DNA from 2 places in the Pseudomonas sp. Tn43 genome. Region 2 is predicted to be linked to the other one. Evidence: riboswitches for the same ligand, from Rfam matches in the RefSeq annotation. Region 2 holds a riboswitch; the other holds the start of a gene.
The links. A riboswitch is a leader RNA that binds a small molecule or an ion and turns the genes downstream of it on or off. The one in region 2 is predicted to bind cobalamin.
Positions count from the first base shown of each region.

Region 1: it holds a riboswitch for cobalamin, as region 2 does, so the genes downstream of both, cobO (cob(I)yrinic acid a,c-diamide adenosyltransferase) here and FHW68_RS07525 (CbtB domain-containing protein) in region 2, are expected to answer to the same signal.

Region 1 is NZ_JACHYG010000014.1:61,904-77,707, reverse strand. Features, by position in the region: gene htpG (molecular chaperone HtpG) at 1-611, shown strand, start outside; gene FHW68_RS24470 (pirin family protein) at 758-1,645, opposite strand; gene FHW68_RS24465 (OsmC family protein) at 1,707-2,123, opposite strand; gene FHW68_RS24460 (DUF3859 domain-containing protein) at 2,410-2,874, shown strand; gene FHW68_RS24455 (DUF3108 domain-containing protein) at 2,947-3,660, opposite strand; gene purN (phosphoribosylglycinamide formyltransferase) at 3,669-4,319, opposite strand; gene purM (phosphoribosylformylglycinamidine cyclo-ligase) at 4,331-5,389, opposite strand; gene FHW68_RS24440 (DUF2066 domain-containing protein) at 5,780-6,838, shown strand; gene FHW68_RS24435 (AI-2E family transporter) at 6,869-7,942, shown strand; gene hda (DnaA regulatory inactivator Hda) at 8,173-8,877, shown strand; gene FHW68_RS24425 (C40 family peptidase) at 9,104-9,742, shown strand; gene FHW68_RS24420 (C40 family peptidase) at 9,908-10,444, shown strand; gene FHW68_RS24415 (sorbosone dehydrogenase family protein) at 10,611-11,918, opposite strand; gene FHW68_RS24410 (hypothetical protein) at 11,987-12,571, opposite strand; cobalamin riboswitch at 12,726-12,977, shown strand; gene cobO (cob(I)yrinic acid a,c-diamide adenosyltransferase) at 13,058-13,669, shown strand; gene FHW68_RS24400 (cobyrinate a,c-diamide synthase) at 13,680-15,062, shown strand; gene bluB (5,6-dimethylbenzimidazole synthase) at 15,059-15,709, shown strand; gene cbiB (adenosylcobinamide-phosphate synthase CbiB) at 15,706-15,804, shown strand, end outside.
Region 2 is NZ_JACHYG010000002.1:702,663-718,466, forward strand. Features, by position in the region: gene metH (methionine synthase) at 1-1,772, opposite strand, end outside; gene FHW68_RS07500 (fatty acid cis/trans isomerase) at 1,928-4,213, shown strand; gene nfuA (Fe-S biogenesis protein NfuA) at 4,464-5,048, shown strand; gene cobM (precorrin-4 C(11)-methyltransferase) at 5,232-5,978, opposite strand; gene FHW68_RS07515 (cobalamin biosynthesis protein) at 6,061-6,474, opposite strand; gene FHW68_RS07520 (CbtA family protein) at 6,471-7,178, opposite strand; gene FHW68_RS07525 (CbtB domain-containing protein) at 7,190-7,396, opposite strand; cobalamin riboswitch at 7,517-7,745, opposite strand; cobalamin riboswitch at 7,928-8,142, shown strand; gene cobW (cobalamin biosynthesis protein CobW) at 8,243-9,316, shown strand; gene cobN (cobaltochelatase subunit CobN) at 9,320-13,222, shown strand; gene FHW68_RS07540 (ATP-binding protein) at 13,379-14,386, shown strand; gene FHW68_RS07545 (VWA domain-containing protein) at 14,506-15,051, shown strand; gene FHW68_RS07550 (phospholipase D-like domain-containing protein) at 15,223-15,804, shown strand, end outside.

The DNA.
Region 1 (15,804 bases), on a different contig from region 2:
GTCAGGACAAGATTTACTACCTGACTGGCGAAACCTACGCGCAAGTCAAAAACAGCCCGCACCTGGAAGTCTTCCGCAAGAAAGGCATTGAAGTGCTGCTGCTGACCGACCGCATCGACGAGTGGCTGATGAGCTACCTCACCGACTTCGACGGCAAGAGCTTTGTCGACGTGGCACGCGGTGACCTGGACCTCGGTAACCTGGATTCGGAAGAAGACAAGAAAGCCGCAGAAGAAGTCGCCAAGTCCAAAGAAGGCCTGGTTGAGCGTCTGAAGACGGCATTGGGCGACTCCGTTGCTGAAGTGCGGGTGTCCCATCGTCTGACCGATTCCCCGGCGATTCTGGCCATCGGCGAGCAGGACCTGGGCCTGCAAATGCGTCAGATCCTGGAAGCCAGCGGTCAGAAGGTTCCGGATTCGAAGCCGATCTTCGAATTCAACCCGGCGCACCCGCTGATCGAGAAGCTCGACAATGAGCAGAGCGACGAGCGCTTCGGCGACCTGTCGCACATTCTGTTCGATCAGGCGGCCCTGGCGGCCGGCGACAGCTTGAAAGACCCCGCCGCTTATGTGCGCCGTCTGAACAAGCTGCTGGTTGAACTGTCGGTTTAACCGCGTTGTAAAAAAACCCGCTTCGGCGGGTTTTTTGATCGTTCCCACGCTCTGCGTGGGAATGCCTCTGGGGACGCTCCGCGTCCAGTGACGCGGAGCGTCACGGGCTGCAACCACGCAGAGCATGGGAACGATCAGCCGATCAATTACAGGGGCGTTGGCGGGCTTCGGTGTTTCGGCAGTTCGATCCGCTCGCTTTCCCCTGGCACTGTCGGCCAGTCCCCGGCCGCCCAACGCCGACGTGCTTCATCGATCAATGCCGGATCACTGGCCACGAAATTCCAGTTGATCCGCCGTGGCCCATCCAGCGGCGCACCGCCAAACAGCACGGCATGGCAGTCGCTTTCAGCGAACAGTGCCATCTCTTCACCGGCCGGCAACACCACCAGCGAGAGAGGTTCAATCAGCTCGCCATCCAGTTGCGCCTCGCCGCTCAACACATACAGTGCCCGTTCTTCATGCTCGGTGGGAATCAGCAATGTGGTCGCCGTTTGCAGGTTCAATTCGGCGTACAACGTAGGAGAAAGCACCGGGACCGGCGATTCGAGACAAAAGCCTGACCCGGCGATCATCCGTATCTTCACGCCCAGGTTATCGCTGACGGGCAGTGTGGCAGCCGGATGGTGGCTGTAATGTCCCGGACCGTGTTCATGATCCTGGGGCGACGCCAGCCATATCTGCAAGCCGTGCATCGTAAAGCCGCTTTCCTTCAATGCTTCGGGCGTGCGTTCGACGTGGGCGATTGCACTGCCGGCGGTCATCCAGCTGACATCACCGGCATTTACCACCTGATCGGAGCCAAGACTGTCCTTGTGCTGGATTTGCCCTTCGAACAGGTAGGTGAGGGTGGACAGGCCAATGTGCGGGTGCTGACGGATATTCATGCCTTTGCCCGCCGGGTAACGGGTTTCGAGCATGTGGTCGAAAAACACGAAAGGTCCGACGTTGCGGCATTTGGCTGACGGCAACGGGCGAAGAATCGGCTGGCCTTCGACATCTTCGGCGCGAGGGCGTATCACGAGTGGCGTGTTCATGGTGCATTCCAGGCTGAGCGGGTGACGCACGGAGCATAACCCGCTTGCGCAGCCCTTGCCGCTATTGGCTGAACGCACCTTCGGACAGATGGGTTTCGATGCTGACTTCGGAGGTGGTCATCAGCTTATGTACTGGGCAGCGGTCAGCCACACGATGCAGTTCGTCGCGCTGGGCATCGGTGAGCACGCCTTTTAGCGTGAGTTCGACGTGCAAGGTATATTTGCCTTTCTGCTCTTCACTGTTGTCGCGCTTGACCTCAACCTCGACGCCCGTCAGCGGGATGTTCTTTTTCCTGGCGTAGATTTTCAGCGTCAGGGCCTTACAGGCACCGAGGGCTGCATCGAAGTAGTCGTGGGGTTCAGGCGCGGAGCCTTCGCCGCCAGAGGTTTTCGGCACGTCGGCAAAGAGTTCGTGGTCATCGATCTGGACGCTGTGACGAAAACCTTCGGCGGAGACGGTATTGACGGTAACAGTCATAAGAAACCTCGCAGAGAATGGGAAAAGTCATTCGATCAAAAAAGACCCTGAAGTTATAGAGCATCCCTTCAAATTCGCGTTCCACTTTCTTGTTGGGGGATTCGACTAAGACGCAGAGCCTGTAGGAGCGAGGCTTGCCCGCGAAGAATGCACCGCGGTTTTTCAGGCATTACGCGTCATCGTTCTTCGCGGGCAAGCCTCGCTCCCACAGGATTTCACTGAGGTTGTCATCGTCCTGTCACCCCGGCGTCATACCCTCGCGCTCATCTCAATCAAGGAGCGCACTATGCATCTCACCCGCTTAATCGCCTTGGCCACAATGATGTTCATCAGTGGCCTGGCCAATGCCGAAGTCCGAATCGAAGGCCCGGTGGAATACGGCGTGTTCGCTGGCCCGAAAGCGGAACTGCAATCGGGCGAGCGAGTGTTGCGTCGCAGCAATGAACAGATCCGGCAGACCGAAATCGTTCCCGCCAAACTCGGCACCAAATTCGGTATGCGTTACCAGTTGGCTGGCAAGGTCGCTGAAGACCAGCCGTTGACCTTGCTCTATTTCACCCCGGGCATCCGAACTCCGGATGGCGTGCGTCACGACAAACTGGAAGTCACTCAAAAACTGGTGCCCGATGCTCCCCAAGACGTGATGGCCTTCGAGTTCACCGAAAGCCACGAAGTCGTTCCCGGCGAGTGGCGGTTCATGGTGTTCCAGGGCGATCGTCTGCTGGCCCAGCAGCGTTTTACCGTGCGCTGATCGTTCTCTCGACCAACCAAACGCCAGACGAAAAAAAGCCCCGCGTTTGCGGGGCTTTCATGTGGGTGCGGATCAGCTGCCTTTGACCGGCTTGCCGTTGACCGTGCCGTCGAGGAGCATGATGTTGTACTCCTTGCCATCGGTTTCGACTTGTTGCAGACGGACCAGCAGGTAATCCCAATCCTTGGCGAACCACAGCACCGTGATGCGCTTGCTTTGGGTCGGGTCGCGCACTCGCTCGACTTTGATCGCATCGATCTGGCCGGCCTTGGTGTCGACTTTTTCCGAACCCAGCACGCGGAAGTCATAGGTATCGACTTCGCCGTCATCGACGACCTGATAGCTCATGCTTTTCTTGCCGGCGGCCACATCATGCTGCAGCGCCAGTTGATAGGTGGACTTGTCGACCATGCCGCGATTGAGCGGCAGCTTGACGGCGTCACCGCGATCGGTGCCGGTGACCATCTTGTTGGTCCAGTCGAAGTCCAGATCGACCTTCTTGGCTTTGCCCAGGCCGCCACGTTCGAAGCGGTAGGACTGCGGCAGCAGAGCGTCCTTGTCCAGGGTCAGGGTGCTTTCTTCGGTCAGGCTGGCGATCATCATCGACGCCTTGAAGCTGAGTTTCCAGACACCGTTGGCGCCCTTGGTCAGGCTGCGCTCGGCGGTGCCGCTCATGGGCAGTTGCTTCCAGTCGGCGGTGTAGCTGGCGGAGAAGGGTTGAAGGTCTGCGGCCTGCGCAAACGGCAGGGCGAGCAGAGCGCAAGCGAAGAGCAGGGCGCGACGCATAAAATCTCCTAGGTTCGAATCAAGTGGCCGCTGGCCGCGAGTAACTGTCCGTCCAGTAAAGCACCTTGTTCACCCAGTGATAAACGACCTTCGGCAAACCAGCGTACGGCCATCGGGTAGATCAGGTGTTCCTGGGTATGGACTCGCTGCGCCAGACTCTGCGGCGAATCGTGCAACTCTACCGGTATTACTGCCTGTACGACCAGTGGTCCGCCATCGAGTTCCTCGGTGACGAAGTGCACCGAACAGCCATGTTCAGTGTCGCCGGCCTCCAGCGCGCGCTGATGGGTGTGTAACCCTTTGTATTTTGGCAGCAGCGAGGGGTGGATATTGAGCAGGCGACCCTGATAGTGGCGCACGAAACCAGCGCTTAGAATGCGCATGAAACCGGCCAGTACCACGAGTTTGGGATTGAAGGCGTCGATCAGTTCGATCAGCGCGGCATCGAAGGCCTCGCGACCTTCGAAAGCCTTGTGATCCAGGGTGCGGGTATCAATACCCGCGTCCCTGGCGCGTTGCAGGCCGTAGGCGTCGGCGCGGTTGGAGATCACCGCAGCGATGCGAACCGGGCTGTCGCCGGTCCGCGTGCTGTCGATCAAGGCCTGCAAGTTACTGCCAGTGCCAGACAACAGCACCACCACATCACAGGTGTGGGACATCCGCTCTTGCATCAGTGTGCCTTGAGGTTTTTCAGTTCGACCTGGGCCGCGCCTTCGGCAGCGGTGGCGATCTGACCGATGACCCATGGTTGCTCGCCGGCTTCACGCAATACGTTCAACGCGGTTTCAACGTGCTCTTGCGCAACGCAGATAACCATGCCGACGCCGCAGTTCAGCACGCGGTGCATTTCGTTCTCGTCGACGTTGCCTTTCTCTTGCAGCCAGTCGAACACGGCAGGGCGGGTCCAGCTTGCAACGTCAACTACCGCTTGGGCGCCTTTTGGCAGAACGCGCGGGATGTTGTCCAGCAGGCCACCACCGGTGATGTGGGCCATGGCTTTGACGGCGCCGGTTTCTTTGATCAGCTTGAGCAGCGGCTTCACGTAGATGCGGGTCGGGGCCATCAGCAGGTCGGTCAGCGGTTTGCCATCCAGCTGGATGTTTTCGATGTCTGCACCGGACACTTCGATGATCTTGCGGATCAGCGAGTAGCCGTTGGAGTGCGGACCGGAAGACGGCAAAGCGAGCAGGGCATCGCCAGCAGCGACTTTGGAACCGTCGATGATTTCGGATTTTTCCACGACGCCGACGCAGAAGCCGGCCAGGTCGTAGTCTTCACCTTCGTACATGCCAGGCATTTCCGCGGTTTCGCCGCCGACCAGGGAGCAACCCGACAGTTCACAGCCGGCGCCGATGCCGGTTACAACCTGAGCGGCGGTGTCGACGTTCAGTTTGCCGGTGGCATAGTAGTCGAGGAAGAACAGCGGCTCGGCGCCGCAGACCACCAGATCGTTCACGCACATGGCAACCAGGTCGATGCCGATGCTGTCGTGCTTGTTCAGGTTCAGCGCCAGGCGCAGCTTGGTGCCGACGCCGTCAGTGCCCGAAACCAGTACCGGTTGCTTGTAGCCGGCCGGGATTTCGCAGAGGGCGCCGAAACCGCCCAGGCCGCCCATGACTTCCGGGCGCGCAGTGCGCTTGGCGACGCTCTTGATGCGTTCGACCAATGCTTCACCGGCGTCGATGTCTACACCGGCGTCCTTGTAGCTCAGGGAGGGTTGCTTGCTCATGATCCAGGCCTTTAGGGGGGATTCAGGGGTAACGACCGAGTCCAGTGGGGCCACTGAAGCTGGCGAAGGGCAATTGCCGTACGCGAATTTCAGGGCGCCCGGCTGTTGCCGGTCTGCGAAGGCGCGCGATTTTATCAGGCTTGAGGGGCAGCGGCCATCCTCGTGCCGACGGGCAGGGGCATATCGCGTTAAAAAAACCCATATTGCCCGTGTTGGTGGCGTCACGGATGGCTGTATAAGGTATCGACGCTAACCGTCTATCGTTATGACAGTGCGAAAACTTACCGGGGTCGGGTGAATGTTTTGCTTGAGCCTGTGGTCAACAGACCCTTGGTTCAATCATCTTCACGCGGTCTGTTTCCAGCCGCTCTTGTCGTCAGGAATCTTTTTATGCGTTTTCTTAAATTCTTGTTCGTGGGCTGTTTGACCATGGTCAGCCTGACCGGTCATGCCGAAACCGTCAAAGGCCTCTATCAAGTGCGCGAGCCTGTCAGTAGCCAGACGCCGCAGGAGCGCGATGAGGCGACTCAGCGGGCGCTGGATACGTTGGTGTTACGCCTGACCGGCGACCCCAAGGCGGCGCAGAGCCCGGGGCTGGCGACCGTGCGTAAAGATCCTCAGCAGATCATCAGTCAGTTCGGATATGACGCCGGCCCACCTCAAGTGCTGAAAGTCGATTTCGACCCGGCCACCACTGAACAGGCCTTGCGGCGTGCCGGGTTGGCCGTGTGGGGGGCGAACCGGCCGTCGATTCTCGGTTGGTGGTTGAACGATTCCGCCGAAGGTTCGAACCTGGTCGGCGATGGCCAGGCCAGTGCCACGCCACTGCTTCGAGCAGCGCAACATCGTGGGCTGCCGCTGCGTTTGCCGCTGGCGGACCTGGATGAGCAGATTGTCGCCACTGCACCGAATCTGGAAAGTGCAGATCCGGCATCGCTGCGGGACGCATCCGACCGCTACAATGCCGACGCCTTGCTGGCGGTGCATGCCCGTGAAGAAGGTGGCCAATGGCAAGCCAAGTGGCGTTTGTGGTTGGGCGATCAGAAAGAAGCCGGTAGCGCGCAGGGCGCCGATACAGCCGCGCTGGCCGATGCGGTGATGCTGGCGGTCAGCCAACGCCTGGCGCCGCGTTTTGCCGCCAAACCGGGTGCTTCCAGCGAGCAGTTGCTGGAAGTGCAGGGGATGAGCCTGGAGCGTTATGCGGCGCTCGGGCGATTGCTGGAACCTTTTGGCGCACGCTTGCAAAGCGTTGATGGCGATCGCGTGCTTTATCGGGTCAACGGCAGTCCCGATCAGCTGCGGGCGCAGTTGTCCTTGGGCAGGTTGCAGGAAATCCCGGCCGGTGAGGCGCCGGCTCCGACCGCGCCGGTTCAGCCTGTTGCAGCGGGCTCGGCACCGGCCGTAGCGCCAACTGCGGCACCGACGCCGCAGTTACGTTTTCGCTGGTAGTTTTCCTTTATATAGAAGCAGGAGTGGTGCATGGCCGATACACGGCGTTGGTTCTGGCTCGGTGGGGTGGTCCTGCTTTGCGTATTTGTTTACCTGTTGCACCCGATCCTGACGCCTTTCCTGGTGGCGCTGTTGTTGGCGTATCTGTTCGACCCGCTGGTGGATCGGCTGGAAAAGCATGGGCTTTCGCGGACCTGGGGCGTGGTGGCGGTGTTTGCCTTGTTCACATTGCTCGTTACCGCGTTGTTGTTAGTGCTGGTACCGATGCTCGCCAAACAGCTGTTTCGCTTGTATGAGCTGACGCCGCAAATGCTCGACTGGTTGCAGCACACTGCCGTGCCGTGGGCGCAATCGAAGATGGGGTTGTCGGACGGCTTCTGGAAATTCGACAAGCTCAAGGCGGCATTCAGCGAGCACATGGGCCAGACCACCGATGTGGTCGGCGTGGTGCTGAGTCAGGCGACGGCTTCAGGTCTTGCGCTGATTGGCCTGCTGGCCAATCTGGTGCTGATTCCGGTGGTGAGTTTTTATCTGCTGCGCGACTGGGACCTGATGATGGCCAAGGTCCGCAGCCTGCTGCCCCGTGATCGTGAAGAGCGCGTCATGTCTTTGACGGGAGAGTGCCATGAAGTGCTAGGGGCTTTCGTGCGCGGGCAGTTGCTGGTGATGCTGGCGCTGGGTGTGATTTACGCCGCAGGCTTGATGATCGTCGGGTTGGAACTGGGGCTGTTGATCGGGCTGATTGCCGGTCTGGCGGCGATTGTGCCGTACATGGGGTTCGTCATCGGCATTGGTGCGGCATTGATTGCCGGCCTGTTCCAGTTCGGTGGCGATTTATATCCCTTGATCGGTATTGTCGCGGTATTCATGGTCGGCCAGGCGCTGGAAGGCATGGTCCTGACACCGTTGCTGGTCGGCGACCGGATCGGCCTGCATCCGGTGGCGGTGATCTTCGCCATCCTGGCTGGCGGCGAGCTGTTTGGTTTTACCGGTGTGTTGCTGGCATTGCCGGTAGCCGCGGTGATCATGGTCCTCCTGCGTCACGTACATGATTTGTACAAGGATTCGGATATCTACGGTGGTGTCGACGAATCCGCGCTGTAAGGGTTTTTGATCGTTCATGGTGGGCAGCCTGGTTTCGTGCCAGGTGTGCCCGTATCCCTCGTGCGGCTGTCACATGCGCCGCCAAAGAAACTGTCATAAAACCAGTGTGTTATCGCAAACCTTTGATTTTGCTTGTGGTCTGTCGCATTGTGCGGTCAGCCTCACGGGTATAAACTTCGCAAACTTTACACAGAGGCCACTAACGGTTCCTTGGGAACTGTTCAGTCAGCATGAAACCGATTCAGCTGCCCCTAGGTGTGCGTCTGCGTGATGACGCTACCTTTATCAATTACTACCCAGGCGCCAATGCCGCTGCACTCGGCTATGTCGAGCGGCTCTGCGAAGCCGACGCCGGCTGGACGGAAAGCCTGATTTACCTCTGGGGCAAGGACGGGGTCGGGCGCACGCATTTGTTGCAGGCGGCGTGTCTGCGCTTCGAACAACTGGGGGAGCGGGCGGTGTATCTGCCGTTGGCCGAATTGCTGGACCGCGGCATCGAAATCCTCGATCACCTTGAACAATACGAACTGGTCTGCCTGGACGATCTGCAGGCAGTCGCCGGCAAGGCGGATTGGGAAGAGGCGCTGTTCCATCTATTCAATCGCTTGCGTGACAGCGGCCGGCGTCTGTTGATTGCTGCCTCGACGTCCCCGCGTGAATTGCCGGTGAAGCTGGCGGACCTCAAATCGCGGCTGACCCTGGCACTCATCTTCCAGATGCGCCCACTTTCTGACGAAGACAAATTACGTGCCTTGCAGTTACGCGCATCCCGCCGTGGCCTGCACCTGACCGATGAAGTCGGGCATTTTATCTTGACCCGTGGTACCCGCAGCATGAGTGCGCTTTTCGAGCTGCTTGAGCGTCTCGATCAGGCTTCTCTTCAAGCTCAGCGCAAGCTGACAATCCCGTTCCTGAAAGAAACCCTGGGCTGGTAATCACCTGATCAACCCCAGGGTTTACCAGGGTTTCGGCATATTCCAGGCGTCAACAAATCCGCTTTCCTGCAAGAGGGCAGGCTGCGTAAAGGTTCAAAACGGGCTTAAGCGCTTAGATGTAAACGAGAAACGGATAAGTCACAAAAAGATCGATTGAATTTGCAAATGAGTTTGATAGCGGGCATAGTCGCGGCTTCTTTAGAAACTATCAGCCACGGTCGTGCCCATGCTAAAGCGCTTCGCACCCCTCGTGCCTCTCGCACTCGTCACCCTGTTGTTCGGTTGCGCTGCCCACTCTCCAGTGTCCCAGCAAGAGCCAAAACCTCAGGTTTCAAATTCAGTTACCGCGCAATCTTCTTCCGTTCTTTTCCAGGAAGAGCTAGCTACCGATAAAGAACTGGCAGACTTCGCCGACGGCAAGTCGTACCAGCTTCCTGTTCTCGCCGACAGCATCCTCGAACGTGGCATGTCCCTGATCGGTACCCGTTACCGTTTCGGCGGCACCTCTGAAGCCGGTTTCGACTGCAGTGGCTTCATCGGTTACCTGTTTCGTGAAGAGGCCGGCATGAACCTGCCGCGCTCCACCCGCGAAATGATCAACGTTGACGCTCCTCTGGTTGCTCGCAGCGCCCTCAAGCCGGGTGACCTGCTGTTCTTCGCCACCAATGGTCGTCGCGGTCGTGTCAGTCACGCCGGGATCTACCTGGGTGACAACCAGTTTATCCACTCCAGCAGCCGCAAAAGCGGTGGTGTCCGGATTGACAGTCTGGGCGACAGCTACTGGAGCAAAACCTTTATCGAAGCCAAGCGCGCACTCGCGATGGCGCCGACTGCGGCCCCGGCTATCGTCACGGCACGCAAGTAAGCGGACAGTTTGTAAGGCGAACTTAAAGTCTTACTTGAAGTTTGCCGCGTAGCCGCTAGAATCCTGATCTATTATTGATGGCAAACCGCCTGCGTCCTGCGCAGGCGGTTTTCTTTTCTGCCTTTTGGGTGGAAAAAGCCGCAGCCAGATCAGGATGTTCTGTTTATGACGATGTCGGCCCGCCTCGCACTCATGTTTTTCGCAGCGCTGCTCAGCGCCTGCGCCAGCCGTACACCGCCACCTGCGCCGGTGGTTCGCGCTCCCATTGTTTTCGGTCCTTCCCAAGCCTTTTCCCCTGCGGCAGAAGACGTGCTGTTTCGCGCGCTGGGCCTGGTGGGAACACCTTATCGCTGGGGCGGCAACACGCCCGATTCCGGGTTCGATTGCAGCGGGCTGATCGGTTACGTTTATCGCGATGTCGCCGGCATTTCCTTACCGCGCTCTACCCGCGAGATGATCGGCATGCAAGCCCCCAGTGTCGGCAAGGAAGGCCTGCAAACCGGTGACCTGATTTTCTTCGCCACCAATGGCGGCTCCCAGGTCAGTCACGCCGGGATCTACGTCGGCGAAGGCCGCTTCGTCCACGCACCCGCCACGGGCGGCACGGTCAAGCTGGACAGCTTGTCCAAGGCCTACTGGCAGAAAGCTTATCTGAGCGCCAAGCGCGTCTTGCAACCTGAGCATTTGGCACATAATCCGTAGTTGTCATGAGCGCTCGCTTGAAGGATGACTCGCGCTGGGTGATAGGTTGGCGCTGTGCAAAGCTGTAGGAGCGAGGCTTGCCCGCGAAAGCGGTGTGTCAGTCGATATCAATGTTGACTGTGCTGCCGCCTTCGCGGGCAAGCCTCGCTCCTACGATCAGAGCTGATTACTTAGCCGCGGACACGCGCCACACCTTGTTCCCCACATCATCCGCCACCAGCAAGCCTCCTTGCTGATCGATCACAACACCCACCGGCCGCCCCATCGCTTTTTCGTCGTCAGTGAGGAAGCCAGTAAGCACATCCACCGGCTGCCCGGTCGGTTTGCCGGCATTGAACGGCACGAAAATCACTTTATAGCCGCTGTGTGGCTTGCGGTTCCACGAGCCGTGTTGGCCGATGAAGGCGCCTTGGGTGAACGGTGCGGGCAACTTGCTGCCTTCGGCGAACGTCAGGCCCAGTGATGCGGTATGTGGCCCCACCGCGTAGTCCGGCGCAATCGCCTTGGCCACCAGATCGGGGTTTTGTGGCTCGACGCGAATGTCGACGTGCTGGCCGTAATAACTGTAAGGCCAGCCGTAGAACCCGCCATCCTTCACGGAGGTGATGTAGTCCGGCACCAGATCGCTGCCGATTTCGTCGCGCTCGTTGACGGCGGTCCACAGGGCGCCGCTTTGCGGTTCCCAGGCCAGGCCGTTTGGATTGCGAATCCCTGAAGCGAAAATGCGGTGGTTGCCGGTGGCACGGTCCACCTCCCAGATCGCCGCGCGGCCTTGCTCCTGATCCATGCCGTTTTCACCGATGTTGCTGTTCGAACCCACAGTGACGTATAGCTTGCTGCCATCCTTGCTGGCGATGACGTTTTTGGTCCAATGGTGATTCAGTGTGCCGCCCGGCAGATCGACCACCTTGATGGGCTGCGACTTGATCGCCGTCTCACCGTTTTCATAGTGGAAGCGCAGCAGGCGATCAGTGTCGGCGACGTACAGGTCCTTGCCGACCAGGGTCATGCCGAAGGGCGAATTAAGGTTTTCCAGGAAGACCGTGCGGGTTTCGGCCACGCCATCGTGGTCCTTGTCCCGCAGCAGGGTGATGCGGTTCGGGCTAGGGACGCCGGCACCGGCGCGGCCCATGACCTTGCCCATGACCCAGCCGCGAATGCCTCGGCCAGGTTTGGGCGGTGCGTTGGTTTCGGCTACCAGTACATCGCCGTTGGGCAGCACGTACAGCCAGCGCGGGTGCTCGAGGCCTTCGGCAAACGCTGCCACTTGAGTCCCTGGCGCGGCGACAGGTTTCTTGCCTTCAGGCCAGCCGATCGCCGGGGCGATGTTCACCGTCGGGATCAGTGTTTTATTCGGTTCTGGCAGCTTGGGCGAAGGGCCTGTGCCGTCCGAGACTTGCAGGCTGGAGGTGTCACCACAGGCGGCGAGCCCTCCGGCGAGCGCGATAACGAAAGCGAGCTGGGATTTGCGCATTACTGATCTTCCCTATGAATGCATTGAAGTAATCATAGAGAAGCGTAGACGCCCGATGGTTCAACCGGTCAGCCGCGGGCTTCCTTGAGCACAATAGCGATGCCCGGATGGTAGTTGCCGGCTTCATTGCGCAACTTGCGGTAGGCGTAAGGGAAATACCAGGCCACGGCGCAGGTGTGTTCCTTTTGCAGGTCATCGACCATGTCCTGGAGTTCCTCCGGGGTGGCGCTGTGCTGGGCTTTTTGTGGCGCGACAAACAGACAGCCGAGTTTCAGATCGCTGGCGTAGCTGATTCGCTTCGCATCACTGGTGATGTCCGCCAGCGCCTGGGTCAGGTTCAGGCTATTGACCCGTGGCCAGCGCTGGGTGGCCTGCAGATACGCGCGCTCTTCGCTGCTGGCGATAAACAGATCGGCCCGGGCGTTGCGTTCGCCTTCTTCGATCTGTTTGCGGGTCGACGTTTGTGTCAGCGTGACCATTTCTGCCATCCAGGCTGCGGCGGAAAGCAGGCCGAGGTTGGCGTTTTCGTCGTGCCAGTAGGGCGTATCGTTATCGCCGCGCACGGCGTTGTAGCGGTCGATACAGTCAAACCAGCGTTCCAGCACAGGCCGCAGGAATTCCAGCTTCGGATTGCTGATGATCATGCCTTGCATGTGGCTCACCCTTGTTATTGTGTTGTCAGGTTGTGGCTCTTTGATATCACTGCTGACAGTGTGGCACAAGATTGGCGTCAGTTAATTGATCGATGGCAGTTATTCGCTCAGCGGTGTCCCGGCTTTAATTGACGCTCCACCCCCAACCCTCTAACCTTCGCGGCTTGTTTCAGGTGCTCTGTGACCTTGGTCGACAGAGTGAAACAGGGAAGCCGGTGAGTGAATTTCTTCCAGCAAAGAATGATCACGATCCCGGCGCTGCCCCCGCAACGGTAAATGAGTAAAAGCTGCGCGAGGGCCTGATGACAGGCCCTAGCCACTGTGTCGACTGTCGACATGGGAAGGCGCGCAGTCAGGCGCAAGCCGCTCATGAGCCCGGAGACCGGCCTGATTCATCCAACGGCATCACGGTGGGCGATGCCAGGCTTCTTGCCGTCTATTCTTGTGCCTGCCCGCCGTTATCCAGCCTCAACGGAGAGCTCCCCCATGACTGATACTCCCGATCGTGACGAACGCCATCTGGCGCGCATGCTGCGCAAAAAAGCGGTGATCGACGAACGCATCGCCAATTCGCCGAATGAATGCGGTTTGCTGCTGGTGCTCTCCGGCAACGGCAAAGGCAAGAGCAGTTCGGCGTTCGGCATGCTTGCGCGGGCCATGGGCCACGGCATGCAGTGCGGCGTGGTGCAGTTCATCAAGGGGCGCAACAGCACCGGCGAGGAGCTGTTTTTCCGGCGCTTTGCGGAACAGGTGCGTTTTCATGTGATGGGCGAAGGCTTCACCTGGGAAACCCAGGATCGCCAGCGTGACATCGCCGCCGCCGAAGCCGCTTGGGCGGTGTCCCGCGAACTGCTGCGCGATCCGGCCATTGGCCTGGTGGTGCTCGATGAATTGAACATTGCCCTCAAGCACGGCTACCTGGATCTCGATCAGGTGCTCAGCGATTTGCAGGCGCGTCCGCCGATGCAGCACGTGGTGGTCACGGGTCGTGGCGCCAAACCGGAGATGATCGATCTGGCCGACACCGTCACTGAAATGGGCATGATCAAACACGCCTTCCAGGCCGGAATCAAAGCGCAAAAAGGCGTCGAGTTGTGAACTGCACTTTATGAATAGCCATCGTCAATGCCCGGCGGTCCTGATCGCCGCGCCGGCCTCCGGTCAGGGCAAGACCACCGTCACCGCCGCGCTCGCCCGTTTGCATCGTAATCAGGGGCGCAAGGTTCGCGTGTTCAAATGCGGCCCGGACTTTCTCGACCCGATGATTCTCGAGCGCGCCAGCGGCGCGCCGGTCTATCAACTCGACATGTGGATGGTCGGCGAACAGGAAAGCCGGCGTCTGTTGTGGGAAGCCGCTGGCGAAGCCGACCTGATCCTCATCGAAGGCGTCATGGGGCTGTTCGACGGTACGCCGTCCAGTGCCGACCTGGCGCGGCACTTCGGCGTGCCGGTGCTCGGCGTGATCGACGGCACCGCCATGGCCCAGACCTTTGGCGCGCTGGCCCTGGGCCTTGCGCGTTATCAGCCGGATTTGCCGTTTGCCGGTGTGCTGGCCAATCGGGTCGGCACCGTGCGCCATGCGCAATTGCTCGAAGGCAGCCTGACTGAAGGTTTGCGCTGGTACGGCGCGCTGTCCCGGGAGACCGGGATCGAATTGCCGAGTCGGCATCTCGGCCTGGTTCAGGCCAGTGAATTGAATGATCTCGACCTGCGTCTCGATGCGGCGGCCGACTCATTAGCCAGCAGTTGCGACGTGGCGCTGCCGCCAGCCGTGGAATTCGCCGCGCCTGAAATGATCGCCGCCGAACCGTTGCTGGCCGGTGTGCGGATTGCCGTGGCGCGGGACGAAGCGTTCGCGTTTACCTACGGCGCGAGCCTGGATTTGCTGCGGGCCATGGGCGCCGAATTGACGTTCTTTTCGCCGATCCGCGACAGCGAGTTACCTGAGGCAGACAGCCTCTATCTGCCGGGCGGCTATCCCGAATTGCACCATGTGGCGTTGTCACAAAACACGTCGATGCTGACCGCGATCCGCGCGCACCACGCGGCGGGCAAACCGTTGCTGGCCGAGTGTGGCGGCATGCTGTATTTGCTGGATTCCTTGACCGATGTCGAGGGCACTCGCGCTGAACTGGTTGGCTTGCTGGCCGGTGAAGCAGTGATGCAGAAGCGTCTTGCCGCGTTGGCCTTGCAGGCGGTCGAATTGCCGGAAGGTTTGTTGCGTGGCCACACCTATCACCACTCGCTGACCAGCACCGGGCTTGAGCCGATTGCCCGAGGTTTGAGCCCCAATGGCGGGCGAGGGGCGGAAGCGGTTTATCGTGAGGGGCGGATGACGGCTTCTTATGTGCACTTTTATTTCCCGTCCAATCCATCGGCGATTGCCGCGCTGTTTGTGCCTGACCTTAAGACCGCCATCGCGGGCAAGCCCGCTCCCACAGGGGAATGCAATTCAAATGTGGGAGCGAGCCTGCTCGCGAAGAGGCCATGACCGACAACACATTTTCCGAAGCCGAACGCGCAGCCGTTTACCGAGCCATCGCCGAGCGCCGCGACATGCGGCACTTCAGCGGCGGCTCGGTCGAACCCGAGTTATTGAGGCGTCTGCTCGAAGCCGCGCACCAGGCGCCGAGTGTCGGCCTGATGCAGCCCTGGCGTTTCATCCGCATCAGCGACCGGGCCCTGCGCGGCAAGATCCAGCAACTGGTGGAAGAGGAACGCATCCGCACTGCCGACGCCCTCGGCGAGCGCTCCGACGAATTCATGAAGCTCAAGGTCGAAGGCATCAGCGACTGCGCCGAGGTGCTGGTCGCTGCACTGATGGACGATCGTGAACGGCACATTTTCGGCCGTCGTACATTGCCTGAAATGGACATCGCGTCGCTGTCCTGCGCCATCCAGAACCTTTGGCTCGCATCCCGCGCCGAAGGCCTGGGCATGGGCTGGGTGTCATTGTTCGAGCCACAAGCGCTGGCGGATTTGCTGGGGTTGCCGATCGGGGCCAAGCCTTTGGCCGTTCTTTGCCTGGGGCCGGTCAAGGAATTCTACCCAGCGCCCATGCTGGTACTCGAAGGCTGGGCGCAGACGCGTCCACTCAGCGAGTTGTTGTATGAAAATTACTGGGGAGAGAGTCAATGAGTGTGGCGTTGTTGAGTGTCGCCGCGGTCGCGCTGGATGCGCTGCTGGGTGAACCCAAACGCTGGCATCCGCTGGTGGCGTTCGGTCGTTTTGCC
Region 2 (15,804 bases):
ATCGCATACAGCAAGAACACCGAGTGAATTGCCTCACGCACCGGGTTGTTGCCACGGAACGAGAACGACACGTTCGACACGCCGCCGGAGGTCAGCGCATACGGCAGTTCGTCACGGATATAGGCGCAGGCATTGATGAAGTCCACCGCGTAGTTGTTGTGTTCTTCGATGCCAGTGGCCACGGCGAAGATGTTCGGGTCGAAGATGATGTCTTCCGGCGGGAAGCCGACTTCGTTGACCAGAATGTCGTAGGAGCGTTTGCAGATTTCTTTCTTGCGCGCTTCGGTGTCGGCCTGACCGGCTTCGTCGAAGGCCATCACCACCACGGCGGCGCCATAGCGCTTGCACAGTCTGGCGTGATGAATGAACTGCTCGACGCCTTCCTTCATGCTGATCGAGTTGACGATGCCCTTGCCCTGGATGCACTTGAGGCCGGCTTCGATCACTTCCCACTTGGAGGAGTCGATCATGATCGGCACGCGGGAGATGTCCGGTTCACCGGCGATCAGGTTGAGGAAGGTCACCATGGCCTTCTTCGAGTCCAGCATCCCTTCATCCATGTTGATGTCGATTACCTGGGCACCGGCTTCGACCTGCTGCAGGGCGACTTCCAGGGCTTCGGTGTAGTTGTCTTCACGGATCAGACGGGCGAATTTGGCGGAACCGGTGATGTTGGTCCGCTCGCCGACGTTGACGAACAGCGAGCTGCGATCAATGGTGAACGGCTCCAGGCCCGACAGGCGGCAAGCCTTGGGAATGTCCGGAATCTCACGCGGCGCATAACCGGCCACCGCGTTGGCGATGGCTTCGATGTGGCCCGGCGTGGTGCCGCAGCAACCGCCGACGATGTTCAGAAAGCCGCTTTGGGCGAACTCTTCGATGACCTTGGCGGTTTGCGCCGGCAGTTCGTCGTACTCGCCGAATTCGTTGGGCAGGCCGGCGTTCGGGTGTGCGGAAACGTGGGTGTTGGCCTTGTTCGACAGTTCTTCTAGGTACGGGCGCAGTTCACTGGCGCCCAGGGCGCAGTTCAGGCCAACGGAGATCGGCTTGGCGTGAGCCACCGAGTTCCAGAACGCTTCGGTCGTCTGGCCGGAGAGGGTGCGGCCGGAGGCATCGGTGATGGTGCCGGAGATCATGATCGGCAACTCGACGCCCAGTTCTTCGAACACGCCTTGCACGGCGAAAATCGCCGCTTTGGCGTTGAGGGTATCGAAGATGGTTTCGATCAGGATCAGGTCGGCGCCGCCTTCGATCAGGCCTTTGGTGGCCTCGGTGTAGTTTTCCACCAGCTCATCGAAGGTCACGTTGCGGTAGCCGGGGTTGTTGACGTCGGGCGACAGCGAGCAGGTGCGGCTGGTCGGGCCGAGCACGCCTGCAACGAAGCGAGGCTTGTCCGGGTTCTCGAGAGTTTTCGCATCGGCAATCTTGCGGGCCAGGCGAGCGCCTTCTACGTTCAATTCGTAGGCGAGTTCTTCCATGCCGTAATCGGCCATGGAAATCCGGGTGGCGTTGAAAGTGTTGGTTTCCAGGATGTCGGCGCCAGCGTCCAGATAGGCCTTCTCGATGCCGCCAATCACGTCAGGACGTGTCAGCACCAACAAGTCGTTGTTGCCTTTGACATCGCTCGGCCAGTCGGCGAAGCGTTTGCCACGGTAATCCTGCTCCTCGAGCTTGTAGCTCTGGATCATCGTACCCATGCCGCCATCGAGAATCAGGATGCGCTCTTTGAGGGCGTGCTTGAGAGCTTGAAGGCGAACGCTGCGATCGGACATTTGGACTACTCGGTAAGGCCATGACGAAGGGCCGGAATGATAACAAACCTGTGCGCTTTTGGAGCATGTGCGGGTTTTGCATGAATATCGTTCATGTTGGTGCGCAGGCCAGACCGGTAGAATCGCGGCGTTTTCTCATGATCAGGACCAGGGATATGTCGTATCGCGTCGTCACCAGCCTATTGATGCTGTTTTTAAGCGGGGGCGCCGCTGCGCAAGGTCCGGACATTTCCTACGTCCGGGACGTTCAACCGATCTTCACTGAAAAGTGCGTGGCCTGCCATGCCTGCTACGACTCCGCCTGTCAGCTCAACCTGGGCAGTGGTGAAGGGGCGGCCCGGGGGGCAACCAAGGCGCCCGTCTATGATGGCGAACGCAGACAGGCCGCAGCGCCGACCCGGCTGTTTTATGACGCCTTTGGCAAACGCGCCTGGCAGCAGAAAGGCTTTTATTCGGTGCTCGACGCCCAAGGCAGCCAGGCGGCGCTGATGGCGCGGATGCTCGAACTGGGCCACAGCACCCCATTGCAGCCCAATGCCAAACTACCGGAAGAGATCGTTCTGGGGCTGAATCGGGAAACCCAGTGCGCCATGCCGACGGAGTTCGACGGCTATGCCGTCTCTCACCCCAAAGAAGGCATGCCGCTGGCGGTCACCGGCCTGACCGATCAGCAATACCAGACGTTGCAACGCTGGCTGGCCTCCGGCGCGCCGATCGATGAGCAGGGACTGGTGCCCAGCGCCAGGGAAGCCTTGCAGGTGGTGCAGTGGGAAAACCTGCTCAACGCACCGGGCGCCCGGGAAAGCCTGGTGGGACGCTGGTTGTTCGAGCACTGGTTTTTGGCGCACCTCTATTTCAAGGACGGTGAGCCGGGGCATTTCTTTCAATGGGTACGTTCGCGCACGCCGACGGGCCAGCCCATTGACTTGATCAACACCCGTCGCCCGAATGACGATCCGGGCACTCAGGTCTACTACCGTTTATGGCCGGTGCAAGGCGTGATCGTGCACAAGACCCACATCACCTATCCGCTCAGCGCGGCGAAGATGGCGCGGATCAAAAGCCTGTTCTACAGCGCCGACTGGCAGGTCAACGCGTTGCCAGGTTATGGGCCGGAACGCCGGGCCAATCCGTTCGCCACGTTCGAGGCGATTCCGGCGCAGGCGCGTTATCAGTTCATGCTCGATAACGCCGAATACTTCGTGCGCACCTTTATCCGTGGCCCGGTCTGCCGTGGTCAGATCGCCACCGACGTGATTCGCGATAACTTCTGGGCGTTGTTCCAGGCCCCGGAGCATGACCTTTACATCACCGACCCGAATTATCGCGGTCAGGCCACGCCGCTGCTGGCGATGCCGGGGCAGAACGATGACGTCGGCAGTGTCCTGAGCCTGTGGCACGACTACCGCGACAAACGCAACGAATACGAGGCCCTGCGCCGGGACAGCTATGCCGACTTGCCAGCTCCGAGCTGGTCGAGCCTGTGGGCCGGTAACGACAATGCGTTGCTGAGCATCTTCCGGCATTTCGACAGCGCCTCGGTGAACAAGGGGCTGATCGGTGAGGTGCCGCAGACGATGTGGCTGTTCGATTTCCCCTTGCTGGAGCGCACGTATTACCAGTTGGCGGTCAACTTCGATGTGTTTGGCAACCTGTCCCATCAGGCCCAGACCCGGCTGTACTTCGATCTGATTCGTAATGGTGCCGAGCAGAACTTCTTGCGCTTGATGCCGGCCGACTCACGGGACGGTTACCTCGACGATTGGTATCAGAACGGCGGCCAGCTCAAGATGTGGCTGGATTACGAGTACATCGACAACGACAAACCCACGGCGCTGACGCTGGACGAGAAAGACCCGAAACGCGATTTCGCCCTGCAATTGCTGGCCCGGTACGGCGAGCTCAATGCCAATCCCGACCCGATCAACCGTTGTGACAATGCCTACTGCTCGCGACCGAACATCGACCCGGCATTGCAGAACGCCGAGCAGGCCCTGAGCCGCCTGACTTCGCGCCCGGCGGCGGGGATGAAAGTCATCGATCAGTTGCCGGAAGCCACGATGCTGCGTATCGAGAGCCAAAGCGGCAAGCGCGAGATCTACAGCCTGCTGCGCAACCGGGCCCACAGCAATGTGGCGTTCCTGCTGGGGGAGTCACGGCGCTATCAGCCGGGGCTCGATACGTTGACGATTTATCCGGGGGTGCTCAGCAGCTACCCGAATTTCATGTTCAACATTCCCGCCGGGCAAGTGCCCGCTTTCGTTGACGCAATGGAAGCCGCGAAGGATGCTGCCGGTTTCGAGAAAATCGTCGAACGCTGGGGCATCCGCCGCAGTCATCCGCAATTCTGGCAATATTTTCATGACCTGAGTCGCTATATCCGCGACACCGACCCGGTGGAAGAGGGCGTGCTGGACATGAATCGCTACGAGAATCTTTGATTGAAGGCCTGAAAACGCGCCCCCCGAACCCTGGCTGAACCCCTGCAGGAGCGAAGCTTGCTCGCGAAAGCGGTCTGACATTCAGCATAGATGTCGACTGTTGGGCCGCTTTCGCGAGCAAGCTTCGCTCCTACAGGGGGCGACGGTGATCAGATGTTCATCGACAGGCACACTTTCCCGACAAAAATACTAGGACTTTGTGCGGCGCGATGATTGGCGTAAACTGCGTGCAAGCCTGCGAGGAGTTTCCATGACCGCTATTACCATTACCGACGCCGCCCACGATTACCTGGCTGATCTGCTCTCCAAGCAGAACACCCCGGGTATCGGCATCCGCGTCTTTATCACCCAGCCTGGCACCCAATACGCCGAAACCTGCATTGCCTATTGCAAGCCGGGCGAAGAAAAACCTGAAGACACGGCGCTGGGGCTTAAAAGCTTCACCGCTTACATCGACTCGTTCAGCGAAGCCTTTCTGGACGATGCGGTAGTCGACTACGCCACCGACCGCATGGGCGGCCAGCTGACCATCAAGGCGCCAAACGCCAAAGTACCGATGGTCAACGCCGACAGCCCGATCAATGAGCGCATCAACTATTACCTGCAAACCGAGATCAACCCGGGACTGGCCAGCCACGGCGGTCAGGTCAGCCTGATCGATGTGGTCGAAGACGGCATCGCCGTGCTGAAGTTCGGCGGCGGTTGCCAGGGTTGCGGCCAGGCAGACGTCACCTTGAAGGAAGGCATCGAGCGCACCTTGCTCGAGCGCATTCCCGAGCTCAAGGGCGTTCGTGACGTGACCGACCATACGCAGAAAGAAAACGCCTACTACTAAGGTGTTCGCTGCGACATAAAAAAAACGGTGCCCGTGAGCACCGTTTTTTTATGGGCGATCGATACCTGTTTTTGATCGTTCCCACGCTCTGCGTGGGAACGCCTCAACGGACGCTCTGCGTCTGCTCTTGGGACGCGGAGCGTCCCGGGCTGCATACCCACGCAGAGCGTGGGAACGATCATCTCAGGGTCTGTAGAGGTGCGCATGCCCCGCGCGATACAACGACGATTCACTGAAGTGATCGCTGCCCAGCACCCGACCCACCAGAATCAGCGCGGTGCGGCGAAATCCCTTGGCTTGAACCTTCCCGGCGATATCCGCCAGGGTCCCCACCGCCCAATCCTGATCTGGCCAGGTCGCCCGATGAATCACCGCGATCGGGCAATCGGCGCCGTAGTGTGGCAGCAGTTCGGCGAGGATTTTCTCCAGATGATTAACCCCCAAATGAATCGCCATGGTCGCGCCATGCTGCGCCAGGCTGCCCAGCTCTTCGCCGGCCGGCATCGCGGTCTTGTCGGCGTAGCGGGTCAGAATCACGCTCTGTGACACATCCGGCAAAGTCAGCTCGGCGCCCAAAAGCGCCGCGCAGGCGGCGGTGGCGGTGACGCCGGGAATGATTTCGAAAGGGATGTCGAGTTCACGCAGATAGCGAATCTGCTCGCCAATCGCGCCATACAGACTCGGATCGCCGGAATGCACTCGGGCCACGTCCTGCCCGTTGGCATGGGCAGACTTGATCAGCTCGATGATCTGTTCCAGGTGCAATTCGGCGCTGTTGACCACTTGTTCGGCGTGATGGCCCTCCAGCACGGCGGCGGGCACCAGGGAGCCTGCATAGATGATGACCGGGCAGCTACGAATCAGCCGTTGGCCTTTGACGGTGATCAGTTCCGGGTCGCCGGGGCCTGCGCCAATGAAGTAGACGGTCATCGTCGTTTCCTGTCAGAAAAAGGGTATGGGCACGCTTCAGATGAAGATTGCTCATGATCGAAGGCGGGGATTATCGGAGATTTTACGCGGCGCTGGCCAATGCAAGGGTGGCCTGGGCGTATTTTTGTCGTGGAATCAGCAACTTTGCCGGTGCTTGGGCCAATTGTTCGGCCAGTGCCAGCGCGGCACTTTCCGCGACGCCGTAACAGCCGGTGCGTTCGAACGCGATGTCCGAGTGGTGGCTGAGTTGCGGTTCATAACCGGCCAATTGTTCGCTGCTGAAATACATCAACGGCAATGCCAGTTGTTCGGCCAGTTCGATCAGGGCGGGCTCTTCGCGCTTGAGGTCGATGCTGGCCAGGGCCTTGATCTCCCGAAGCTCGATTTGATGGGCCTGTAACGCTTGATCAAGCAGCGCCCGCAGCGTGCTGACGGGGCAGCCGCGCTGGCAGCCCAGGCCGACCACCAGGGTCGGCGCTGCGCCGGCGTCAGTCATGCGGAGTATTGGCCATCGCTTTTGCGGCGGAACAACCAGGCGCTGATCAGGCCCAGGGCCAGCCAGAACGCCATGTTGGTCAGCTGCGAAGCGATTTTGAACTGCGCTTCCAGGGCTTGCGGCGCCAGCATGGAATGGACTTCCGGTTGCGGCGCGCCAATCACATGAGGCACGCCAAGAATCGCCACGCCGAGGAGCTTCATCAGCCAGTGGCGGCTGAATGCGATCAGTGCGATACCGACAGCGGTGGATGCGGCGGTGCCAATCCACCAGATCTGCCGTTGCGCCAGATCCGCCGCGGCAGTGCCTGGCAGTTCAGGTGGCAGGCCGAGGGTTGGCGCCAGCACGAACGTCGCGTAACCCGCCAGGCCCCAGAGCAGGCCCTGAGAGGTACGGCGTGGCGCGCGCAACGTGTAAAGGCCCGCGAGCATCAGGGCGAAGCCGACCGCTACCACCAGATTGCCGCCGGTGGTCGACAGCACGCGCTGCCAGCCATCTTCAGGTTCCCAGGCTTCGGCATCGTGGGTGTGAGCGGTGACAGCGCCCGCGGCATGCTCGTGGATTTCAACCGCGGCTGGCTCGGATTTTTCGTAGGTCTCGGCCTGCAAAATCAGCGGAGCCACCCAGAAGCTTTGCAGCAGGGTCAATAGCAGGGCGGCCAGCAGCCCGGTGAAACCTGCGGTTTGCGCGATACGCTTGATCATTTCGGCAGGTCTCAGTGGCACGGGAATGCAGCGCTGTGACGGGTATCGTGCGCGGCGTTGTGCACCGCTTCGATGTGCGAGAAACCGGCGAAATACACAAGGCTGGCGCCAAGGATCGACGCACAAAAAGCGGCGGTCAGGCGTTGGCTCAGGGTAGAAGTAGTGCTGATCGTGCTCTTTTTATCGGTGTTGGAGCCGGTGCTGCTGATGATCGACATGGCGCTTCCCTCTGGTCTGTCAGCGGGTGAATAGAGCGCATGAAAACCGCCGCACGCCGGGGCACGCAGAGATTTCGAACAGCGCCCGCCCACCGCGGGTTTGTTATTCAGTGAACGTAAAAGTCACTTTGTGTTGCGGGCCGGTCTCCGGGCTCGCGAGGGGCAGGGCTTGCGCCCAGACCTGCAAGCATCACCTTCCCATGCCATATGACAGGCACAGTGGATCTGACGCTTCACTCGCTTACCGTTGCGGGGGCAGCACCGGACTGACATGGCTTTAGAGTAAAGCACATGATTCACCGGTTTCCCGTTTCACCCTGTGAAGGGCACCCGTAACAAGGCGTGTAGGAGAGCATGGGCGGGGGTTGGGCGTCAATTGGCAAGGGTTCTCACTTGGATGCCCAATGCTGATTGGCTCTTGTAGGAGCTGCCGAAGGCTGCGATCTTTTGATGTTGCTTTCAAAAACAAGATCAAAAGATCGCAGCCTTCGGCAGCTCCTACTCAGTGATTGACCCGCCCCCACACGATGCGTAGCCTTGCGCTTTCGAGGTTCTTCGGCGTTTGCCGAAGCTAAGAAGGGAACGCGGTCGATGCCGCGGCTGCCCCCGCAACTGTGAACGGTGATGTTCGCTGCCACGCCACTGCAAGCCCTGATCCATCAGGTTCGCGGGAAGGCGCAGCAAACGCCAGTCGAAGGATTGGCACACCGTCAGCCAGGAGACCTGCCTCGATACAGATTCTCACTACAACCGGGCGGGGTGATCCGGTGACGGAACTCTTGCGCGCGTGCATCCGCCGCTGCGATTGTCGTCCCGTATGCCCGCCATCTCGCCAAAGGGCATCCGATGAAAACACTGGCCAAACTCCCCGTCACCATCGTTACCGGCTTCCTCGGCTCGGGCAAAACCACCTTGCTGCGCCACATGCTCGACAATGCCCAGGGCCGTCGTATCGCGGTGATCGTCAACGAGTTCGGCGAACTGGGCATCGACGGCGAAATCCTCAAGCAATGTTCGATCGGTTGCACCGAAGAAGAAGCCAACGGTCGCGTCTATGAACTGGCCAACGGCTGCCTGTGCTGCACCGTTCAGGAAGAGTTCTTCCCGGTGATGCGCGAGCTGGTCGCCCGTCGCGGCGACCTCGACCACATCCTAATCGAAACCTCGGGCCTGGCCCTGCCAAAGCCTTTGGTTCAAGCCTTCCAGTGGCCGGAAATCCGCAGCGCCTGCACGGTTGACGCGGTGATCACCGTGGTCGACAGCCCGGCCGTCGCGGCTGGCACCTTCGCAGCGTTCCCCGATCAGGTCGATGCCATGCGCAAACTTGACCCGAACCTGGACCACGAGTCGCCGTTGCACGAGCTGTTCGCCGACCAACTGGCCAGCGCCGACCTGGTGATCCTCAACAAGGCCGATCTGATCAGCGCTGAAGACCTGGCCCGTGTGCGCCTGGAAGTCGCCGAAGAGCTGCCGCCAGCGGTGAAAGTCATCGAAGCCAGCAGCGGTCGTCTGCCACTGGACGTGCTGATCGGCCTTGGCGCTGGCTCCGAAGAACACATCGACAGCCGCCACAGCCATCACGATCATCACCACGAAGGTGAAGACGGCCATCACGATGAGCACGACCACGACGCATTCGATTCCATCTCGATCGAGCTGCCGCAAGCCGACGAAAGCCTGCTGCTGGACGCGCTGACTCAATTGGTGGTTCAGCACGGCATCTTGCGGGTCAAAGGTTTTGCAGCGGTGCCGAACAAACCGATGCGCCTGCTGATCCAGGGCGTGGGCACGCGTTTCGACAAGCATTTCGACCGTCAGTGGGGCGCTGAAGAAGCGCGCAGCACCCGTCTGGTGTTAATCGGTCAGGGCCTGGACGCCGCTGCGCTCGAAGCGCAATTGCGCGCTGCGCTCAGCGTTTAAGCCATGCACCTGCTCAGGACCCAGCCCGGCGGTTTCGTGTCGGATGACAACATTGCCGACCTTGGACAAACCCCCGCCGAGCTGGTGATCCTGTGCAGCGGCGATTCCAGCCTGGCGTTGCTCGCCGAAGCGGCGCAGCAGTTGCCCGACGATTACCCGAGCCTGCGTCTGGCTAACCCGATGCAGGTGCAGAATCACGCTTCGGTCGATCTCTATGTCGACGAAGTGCTGCGCCACGCCAAAGTGATTCTGATCTCGCTGCACGGTGGCATCGCCTATTGGCGTTACGGCATCGAGCGTCTGGTGGAGTTGTCCGAGCGCGGCGTGCAGCTGATTCTGGTGCCGGGGGACGATCGCCCGGACCCGGAGCTCAGTGACCTGAGCACCGTAACTGCGCAAGAACGCGACCGGCTCTGGCACTTCCTGCGTCAGGGCGGCATGGCCAACGCGCTCGACCTGTTTCGCTGCCTCGCCAGCCGTTGGCTGGGCCGCGACTATCCATGGTCCGAGCCACAAACCCTGCCACGCACCGCGATCTACCACCCGCAAAAAAGCCCCGCTGAGTTGAGCGATTGGCAAGCCGACTGGCAAGCCGATCGGCCGGTGGCGGCGGTGCTGTTTTACCGCTCGCATTTGCAGGCGGCGAACACCGGTTTCATCGATATTTTCTGCCAGCGTTTGCAAGCGGCGGGGTTGAACCCGTTGCCGATTGCGCTCGCCAGTTTGAAAGAGCCCGGCTGCCTGACGATGGTCGAGGACTTGCTGGATGACGTCGAGGCGGGGGTGATTCTCAACACCACCGGTTTCGCCCAGTCCAGCCCCGAAGCGCCGCACCTGCGGCCGTTTCGCCGCAATATTCCCGTGATCCAGGCGATCTGCGCCCAGGACAATGAACCCGGCTGGCGCGCCAGCGAACAAGGCCTCGGCCCACGGGACCTGGCGATGCACATCGCACTGCCAGAACTGGATGGGCGAATCATCAGCCGCCCGATCAGTTTCAAGGATCTGGCGTGGCGTAGCGAGCGCAGTCAGTCCGACGTGGTCTGCTACCGGCCTGCACCTGCGCGCATGGATTTCGTTGCAGAACTGGCCCGGCGCTGGATCGATCTGGCGCGGGTGCCCAATGGCGAAAAACGCATCGCCCTGATCCTCGCCAATTACCCGACTCGCGATGGGCGCATCGGCAATGGCGTCGGCCTCGATACTCCGGCTGCAGCGTTGAACATCCTGCGCGCCCTGCATGCCGAAGGTTATCCGCTGCCGGCCGAGTTGCCGCACAGCGGCACTGCGCTGATCCAGCAACTGCTCGGCGGCGTGAGCAACGACCTCGATACTCTCGACCAGCGTCCGTGCCATCAAAGCCTCGCGCTGGACGATTACAACCTGATGTTCAACGCGCTGCCCGAGGCCAATCGTCAGGCGGTGCTGGAGCGCTGGGGGGCGCCCGAAAAAGATCCAATGTTCCGTGGCGGGCGAATGATGATCGCCGGACTGCGCTTCGGCCTGACCTTCGTCGGCATTCAACCGGCCCGGGGGTATCAGGTGGACCCGAGCGCGGTCTATCACGACCCCGACCTGGTGCCGCCCCACGGCTATCTGGCGTTCTACTTCTGGTTGCGCAACACCTACGGCGCTCACGGCGTGATCCATGTGGGCAAGCACGGCAACCTCGAATGGCTGCCGGGCAAGGGCGTCGGGCTGTCGGAAAACTGCTGGCCGGACGCATTGCTCGGGCCGTTGCCGAACATCTATCCGTTTATCGTCAATGACCCGGGCGAGGGCGCCCAAGCCAAGCGCCGTACGCAGGCAGTGATCATCGATCACCTGATGCCGCCACTGACCCGCGCCGAAACCTACGGTCCGCTGCGCAATCTCGAAATGTTGGCCGACGAATATTACGAAGCGCAATTGCTCGATCCGCGCCGCGCCCGGGAACTGCAGCGCGACATTCTGCAACTGGTGCGCGACACGCACATCGACCGCGAACTGCAACTGGACGAGAAGCTGGACAGCGATGCCGATGCGGCGATCTGGTTACCGCGTCTGGACACGTACCTGTGCGACTTGAAGGAATCGCAGATACGCGATGGCCTGCACGTATTTGGTGAGTCACCAGTGGGACGGTTGCGCATCGACACTTTATTGGCCTTGCTGCGTATTCCTCGCGGCGATGGTCGCGGGGCGCAATCGAGTTTGTTGCGGGCGCTGGCCAAGGCGTTTGCGTTGGGGTTTGATCCATTGGATTGCGTTTTGGCCGAGCCGTGGAGCGGGCCGCGTCCTGCTGAGTTGCAAACCCTCACTGATGAAGTCTGGCGCACCGCAGGTGATACCCGCGAACGCCTGGAACTGTTCGCCGCTCAACTGATCTCGCAGGCACTGAGCACACCTCAAACCAACCCCGGCCCCTGTGGGAACGAGCCCTTGTGGCGAGGGGGCTTGCCCCCGTTGGGTCGCGAAGCGGCCCCAAAAAATGGGACTGCTGCGCAGTCCAACGGGGGCAAGCCCCCTCGCCACAAAGGCTCGCTCCCACAGGAGGGTGATTGGTCGCAAGTGAATGCCATCATCGACAGCCTGCGCGAAATCGTTGCCCCACGCCTGGACGCCTGCGGCCCAGCGGAAATGCGCGGCTTGCTCGACGCCCTCAGCGGCCGATTCGTCCCCGCCGGCCCGAGCGGCGCACCAAGCCGCGGACGGCTGGACGTGCTGCCCACCGGGCGCAATTTCTATTCGGTGGATGTGCGCAATCTGCCGACCACCACCGCCTGGCGCATCGGCTTCCAGTCAGCAAACCTGATTCTTGAGCGGCACTTGCAAGACCACGGCGATCACCTGCGTCAGCTCGGCCTGTCGGTCTGGGGCACCGCGACCATGCGCACTGGCGGCGATGACATCGCCCAGGCCATGGCGCTGATGGGCGTGCGACCGGTGTGGGCGACGGGCAGTCAGCGGGTCGACGATTTCGAAATTCTGCCGTTGAGTTTGCTGGACCGCCCACGGGTGGACGTTACCTTGCGCGTCTCCGGATTTTTCCGCGATGCCTTTGCCAATCTGATCCGGCTGTTCGACGCGGCCGTGCAAGCGGTCGCCGCGCTGGATGAACCCGACGATTTCAATCCGTTGGCGGCCAAGGTTCGTGCCGAGCGCACAGCGTTGATGGAATCGGGCCTGGATGAAGACGCGGCGCGGCGGCAGGCCGGCTGGCGCATCTTCGGGGCCAAACCGGGTGCTTACGGAGCGGGCGTGCAGGGCGCCATCGACGGTCGCCTGTGGCAAAGCCGTGAAGACCTGGCCGAGGTTTACCTGAACTGGGGCGGCTACGCTTACGGCGGCTCTGACGAAGGCACCGCCGCCCGCGAACAGTTTGCCCAGCGTCTGAGCCAGGTGCAGGCGGTGCTGCAAAACCAGGACAACCGCGAACACGATTTGCTCGATTCCAACGACTATTACCAGTTTCAGGGTGGCATGCTGGCGGCCGTTGAAAGCCTCAGCGGTGAAGTCGCGGCCAGTTATCACGGCGACCACAGTCAGCCGGATTTGCCGAAGATTCGCACCTTGAAGGAAGAGTTGAATCGGGTGATCCGTTCCCGGGCGGCCAATCCGAAATGGATCGACGGGGTCAAGCGCCATGGCTATAAAGGCGCATTCGAACTGGCGGCGACGGTCGATAACCTGTTTGCGTTCGATGCCACCACGCAGCTGATCGATGACCACCAATATGCGTTGCTGGCGGACGCTTATTTGCTCGATCCGGCGACCCGGGAGTTTGTCCGCGAACACAATCCCCATGCCTTGCGCGACATGACCGAACGGCTGCTGGAAGCGCAGCAGCGGGGGCTGTGGAAAGAGCCGGGCGAGTACCGCGAGGCGCTGGTGAATTTGTTGCTGGACATAGAAGAAGAAAGTTAACGCGCTTAAACCTGACGGATCGTTCCCACGCTCCGCGTGGGAATACAGCCCGGGACGCTCCGCGTCCCTTCCAGAGCCGAACGCGGAGCGTCCGTTGAGGCATTCCCACGCAGAGCGGGGGAACGATCACACCATCGACCACACGAGTAATGCCACATGACCGACACCCCACATTTCCCACTCTCTGCCGTGGTCGGCGCCGATGACTTGAAACTCGCGCTGTACCTGACCGCCATCGACCCGAAAATCGGCGGCGTGCTGATCGAAGGTCCACGGGGCATGGCCAAATCGACCCTGGCCCGAGGCCTGGCGGACCTGTTGGCCAGCGGTCAATTCGTCACCTTACCCCTGGGCGCTACCGAAGAACGGTTGGTCGGTACCCTGGATCTTGACGCGGCCCTGAGCGAGGGGCGCGCACAGTTTTCCCCCGGCGTATTGGCCAAGGCCGACGGCGGCGTGCTGTATGTCGATGAAGTCAACCTGCTGCCCGATCACCTCGTGGACTTGTTGCTCGATGTGGCCGCCAGCGGCACCAACCTGATCGAGCGTGACGGGATTTCCCATCGGCATTCGGCGAAGTTTGTGCTGATCGGCACCATGAACCCGGAAGAGGGCGAGTTGCGTCCGCAATTGCTCGACCGCTTTGGCTTGAACGTCGCCCTCAGTGGCCACACCGCACCCGCCGAGCGGGGTCAGATCATCCGTCGTCGACTGGATTTCGACAGCAACCCGCAAGGGTTCTGCGCCGAGTGGGAAAGCCCCCAACAGGCACTGCGCGAGCGTTGCCAAAAGGCGCGCGCGGCATTGGCGAGCATTCCCCTGGACGATGTCGCGCTGGCGCAGATCACCGAGCGTTGCTTTGCCGCTGGCGTCGATGGCCTGCGAGCCGATCTGGTCTGGTTGCGCGCGGCCCGGGCTCATGCGGCCTGGCGCGGAGCGCTGACCATTGGCGAAGAAGATATCGACGCGGTCGCCGAGTTTGCCTTGCGCCATCGTCGTCGCGAACACTCGCCACCGGCGCCGCAACAATCACCCGCAGCGCAGCCGCCTTCCAATCAGAACGCCAATCCGAGCGAAGGTCAGGGCCAGTGGGGCGAAATGCCCGCCCAGGCGCTGCCGGTCGGCGCACGACGTGAAGTGCCGAGCTGGCCAAAAAAGCCCTAGGCATTCGCCCTCGATCAGACGCGGGGGCGAATGCCAGACCCCGTGCAGGACGGCTTGATCACGGTAAGCAGGGCAAGCGCCACGCGGCCCTGAGCGGATCGATCAATTGGCCCGGCACCTTGCTCAATGGCCGACCGCGTCAACGCGACGATGTGTTGTTTCACCTGCGCACCCGCAGCCCGCATGAATTATGGCTGGTGATCGTCGATGCCTCGGCCTCGACCCGGCGTCATCAAGCGTTGAGCGATGCCAAGGGACTGCTGGCACAACTGTTCGACGATGCCTATCGGCAGCGTGCGCGCCTGGCGTTGCTGACGGTCAGCGGCCATGTTCCGAGATGGCAGGTGCAAGGTTTGAAAGCCTCCGCTGGTTTGCGCGACTGGCTCGATGGGCTCGGGGCCGGCGGCGGTACGCCGATGCTGGCGGCGTTGGGCGAGGCAGGGCGCTGGCTGGTGGCTCGGCAAAAACGTTTTCCGGCAGAGCAGCAACGGCTGCTGCTGGTGACGGATGGACGACTGAAGGAATGGTCAGTGTTGCCGGCGCTCGATTGCCCGGGGCTGCTGATCGACATCGAGCGCGGGCCGATTCGTATTGGCCGGGCTAAAGTGTTGGCAGCGCAGTTGCAGGTTGATTATCGACATATCGATGAGCTGATTTCAGGTTGAGTTTTGTGCTGACAGTATTGGCCCATCGCGAGCAGGCTCGCTCCCACGTTTGATTTGTGGCGTGTGGGAGCGAGCCTGCTCGCGATGGCATCACCTCGGAATCGGATAGTCGCAGCTCATCTGCATCGCTACCCCATGCTGCTGTAAGCAACCTCATCACAGGAGTGACCCATGCGCGTTCTAGCCCGTAACGATCAGGACGATTTCCGCGTCAAAGCCTACGCTGGCACCAACGGCGTGTTGCTGGCGATCGATCTGGCCGAACCCCGCCGCAAGGGCCTGCTGGGGTTCGCCATCGAAAAACAGCAAGGCAGCAAACCGTGGCTGTTTCTGTTCAACAGCCTGACCTTCCCCGGCAAGGCTCATACGTTCCCCCAGTTCCACGCCACCCCCAGCGATGCCGCGCCATTGCAGAAATTTCGCTGGGCCGATTACGCGGTCAATCCGGGCGTGACAATCCATTATCGGGTTCACCTGGCCTACGGCACCGCCGATGCGCCGCAGCTGGGTGAGTTCCTGGAACTGACGCTCACCACCGACAATGGCCTTCCAGCGGGCCAGAACGTTATCTTCAACCGGGCGGTGGCCGCGAGTCAGGCCTTCCAGCGCAAATTCGCCGACCTCGATGCGCTGCTCAGCGCCAACAAGAAACTGCCCATCGAAGAATGGCCCGATGCCCCGCGACAATGGCTGGAAAACGGTCTGCTCGCACGCTTGCTCGGGTTCATTGAACGGGCCGAGGATGGCCGGTGG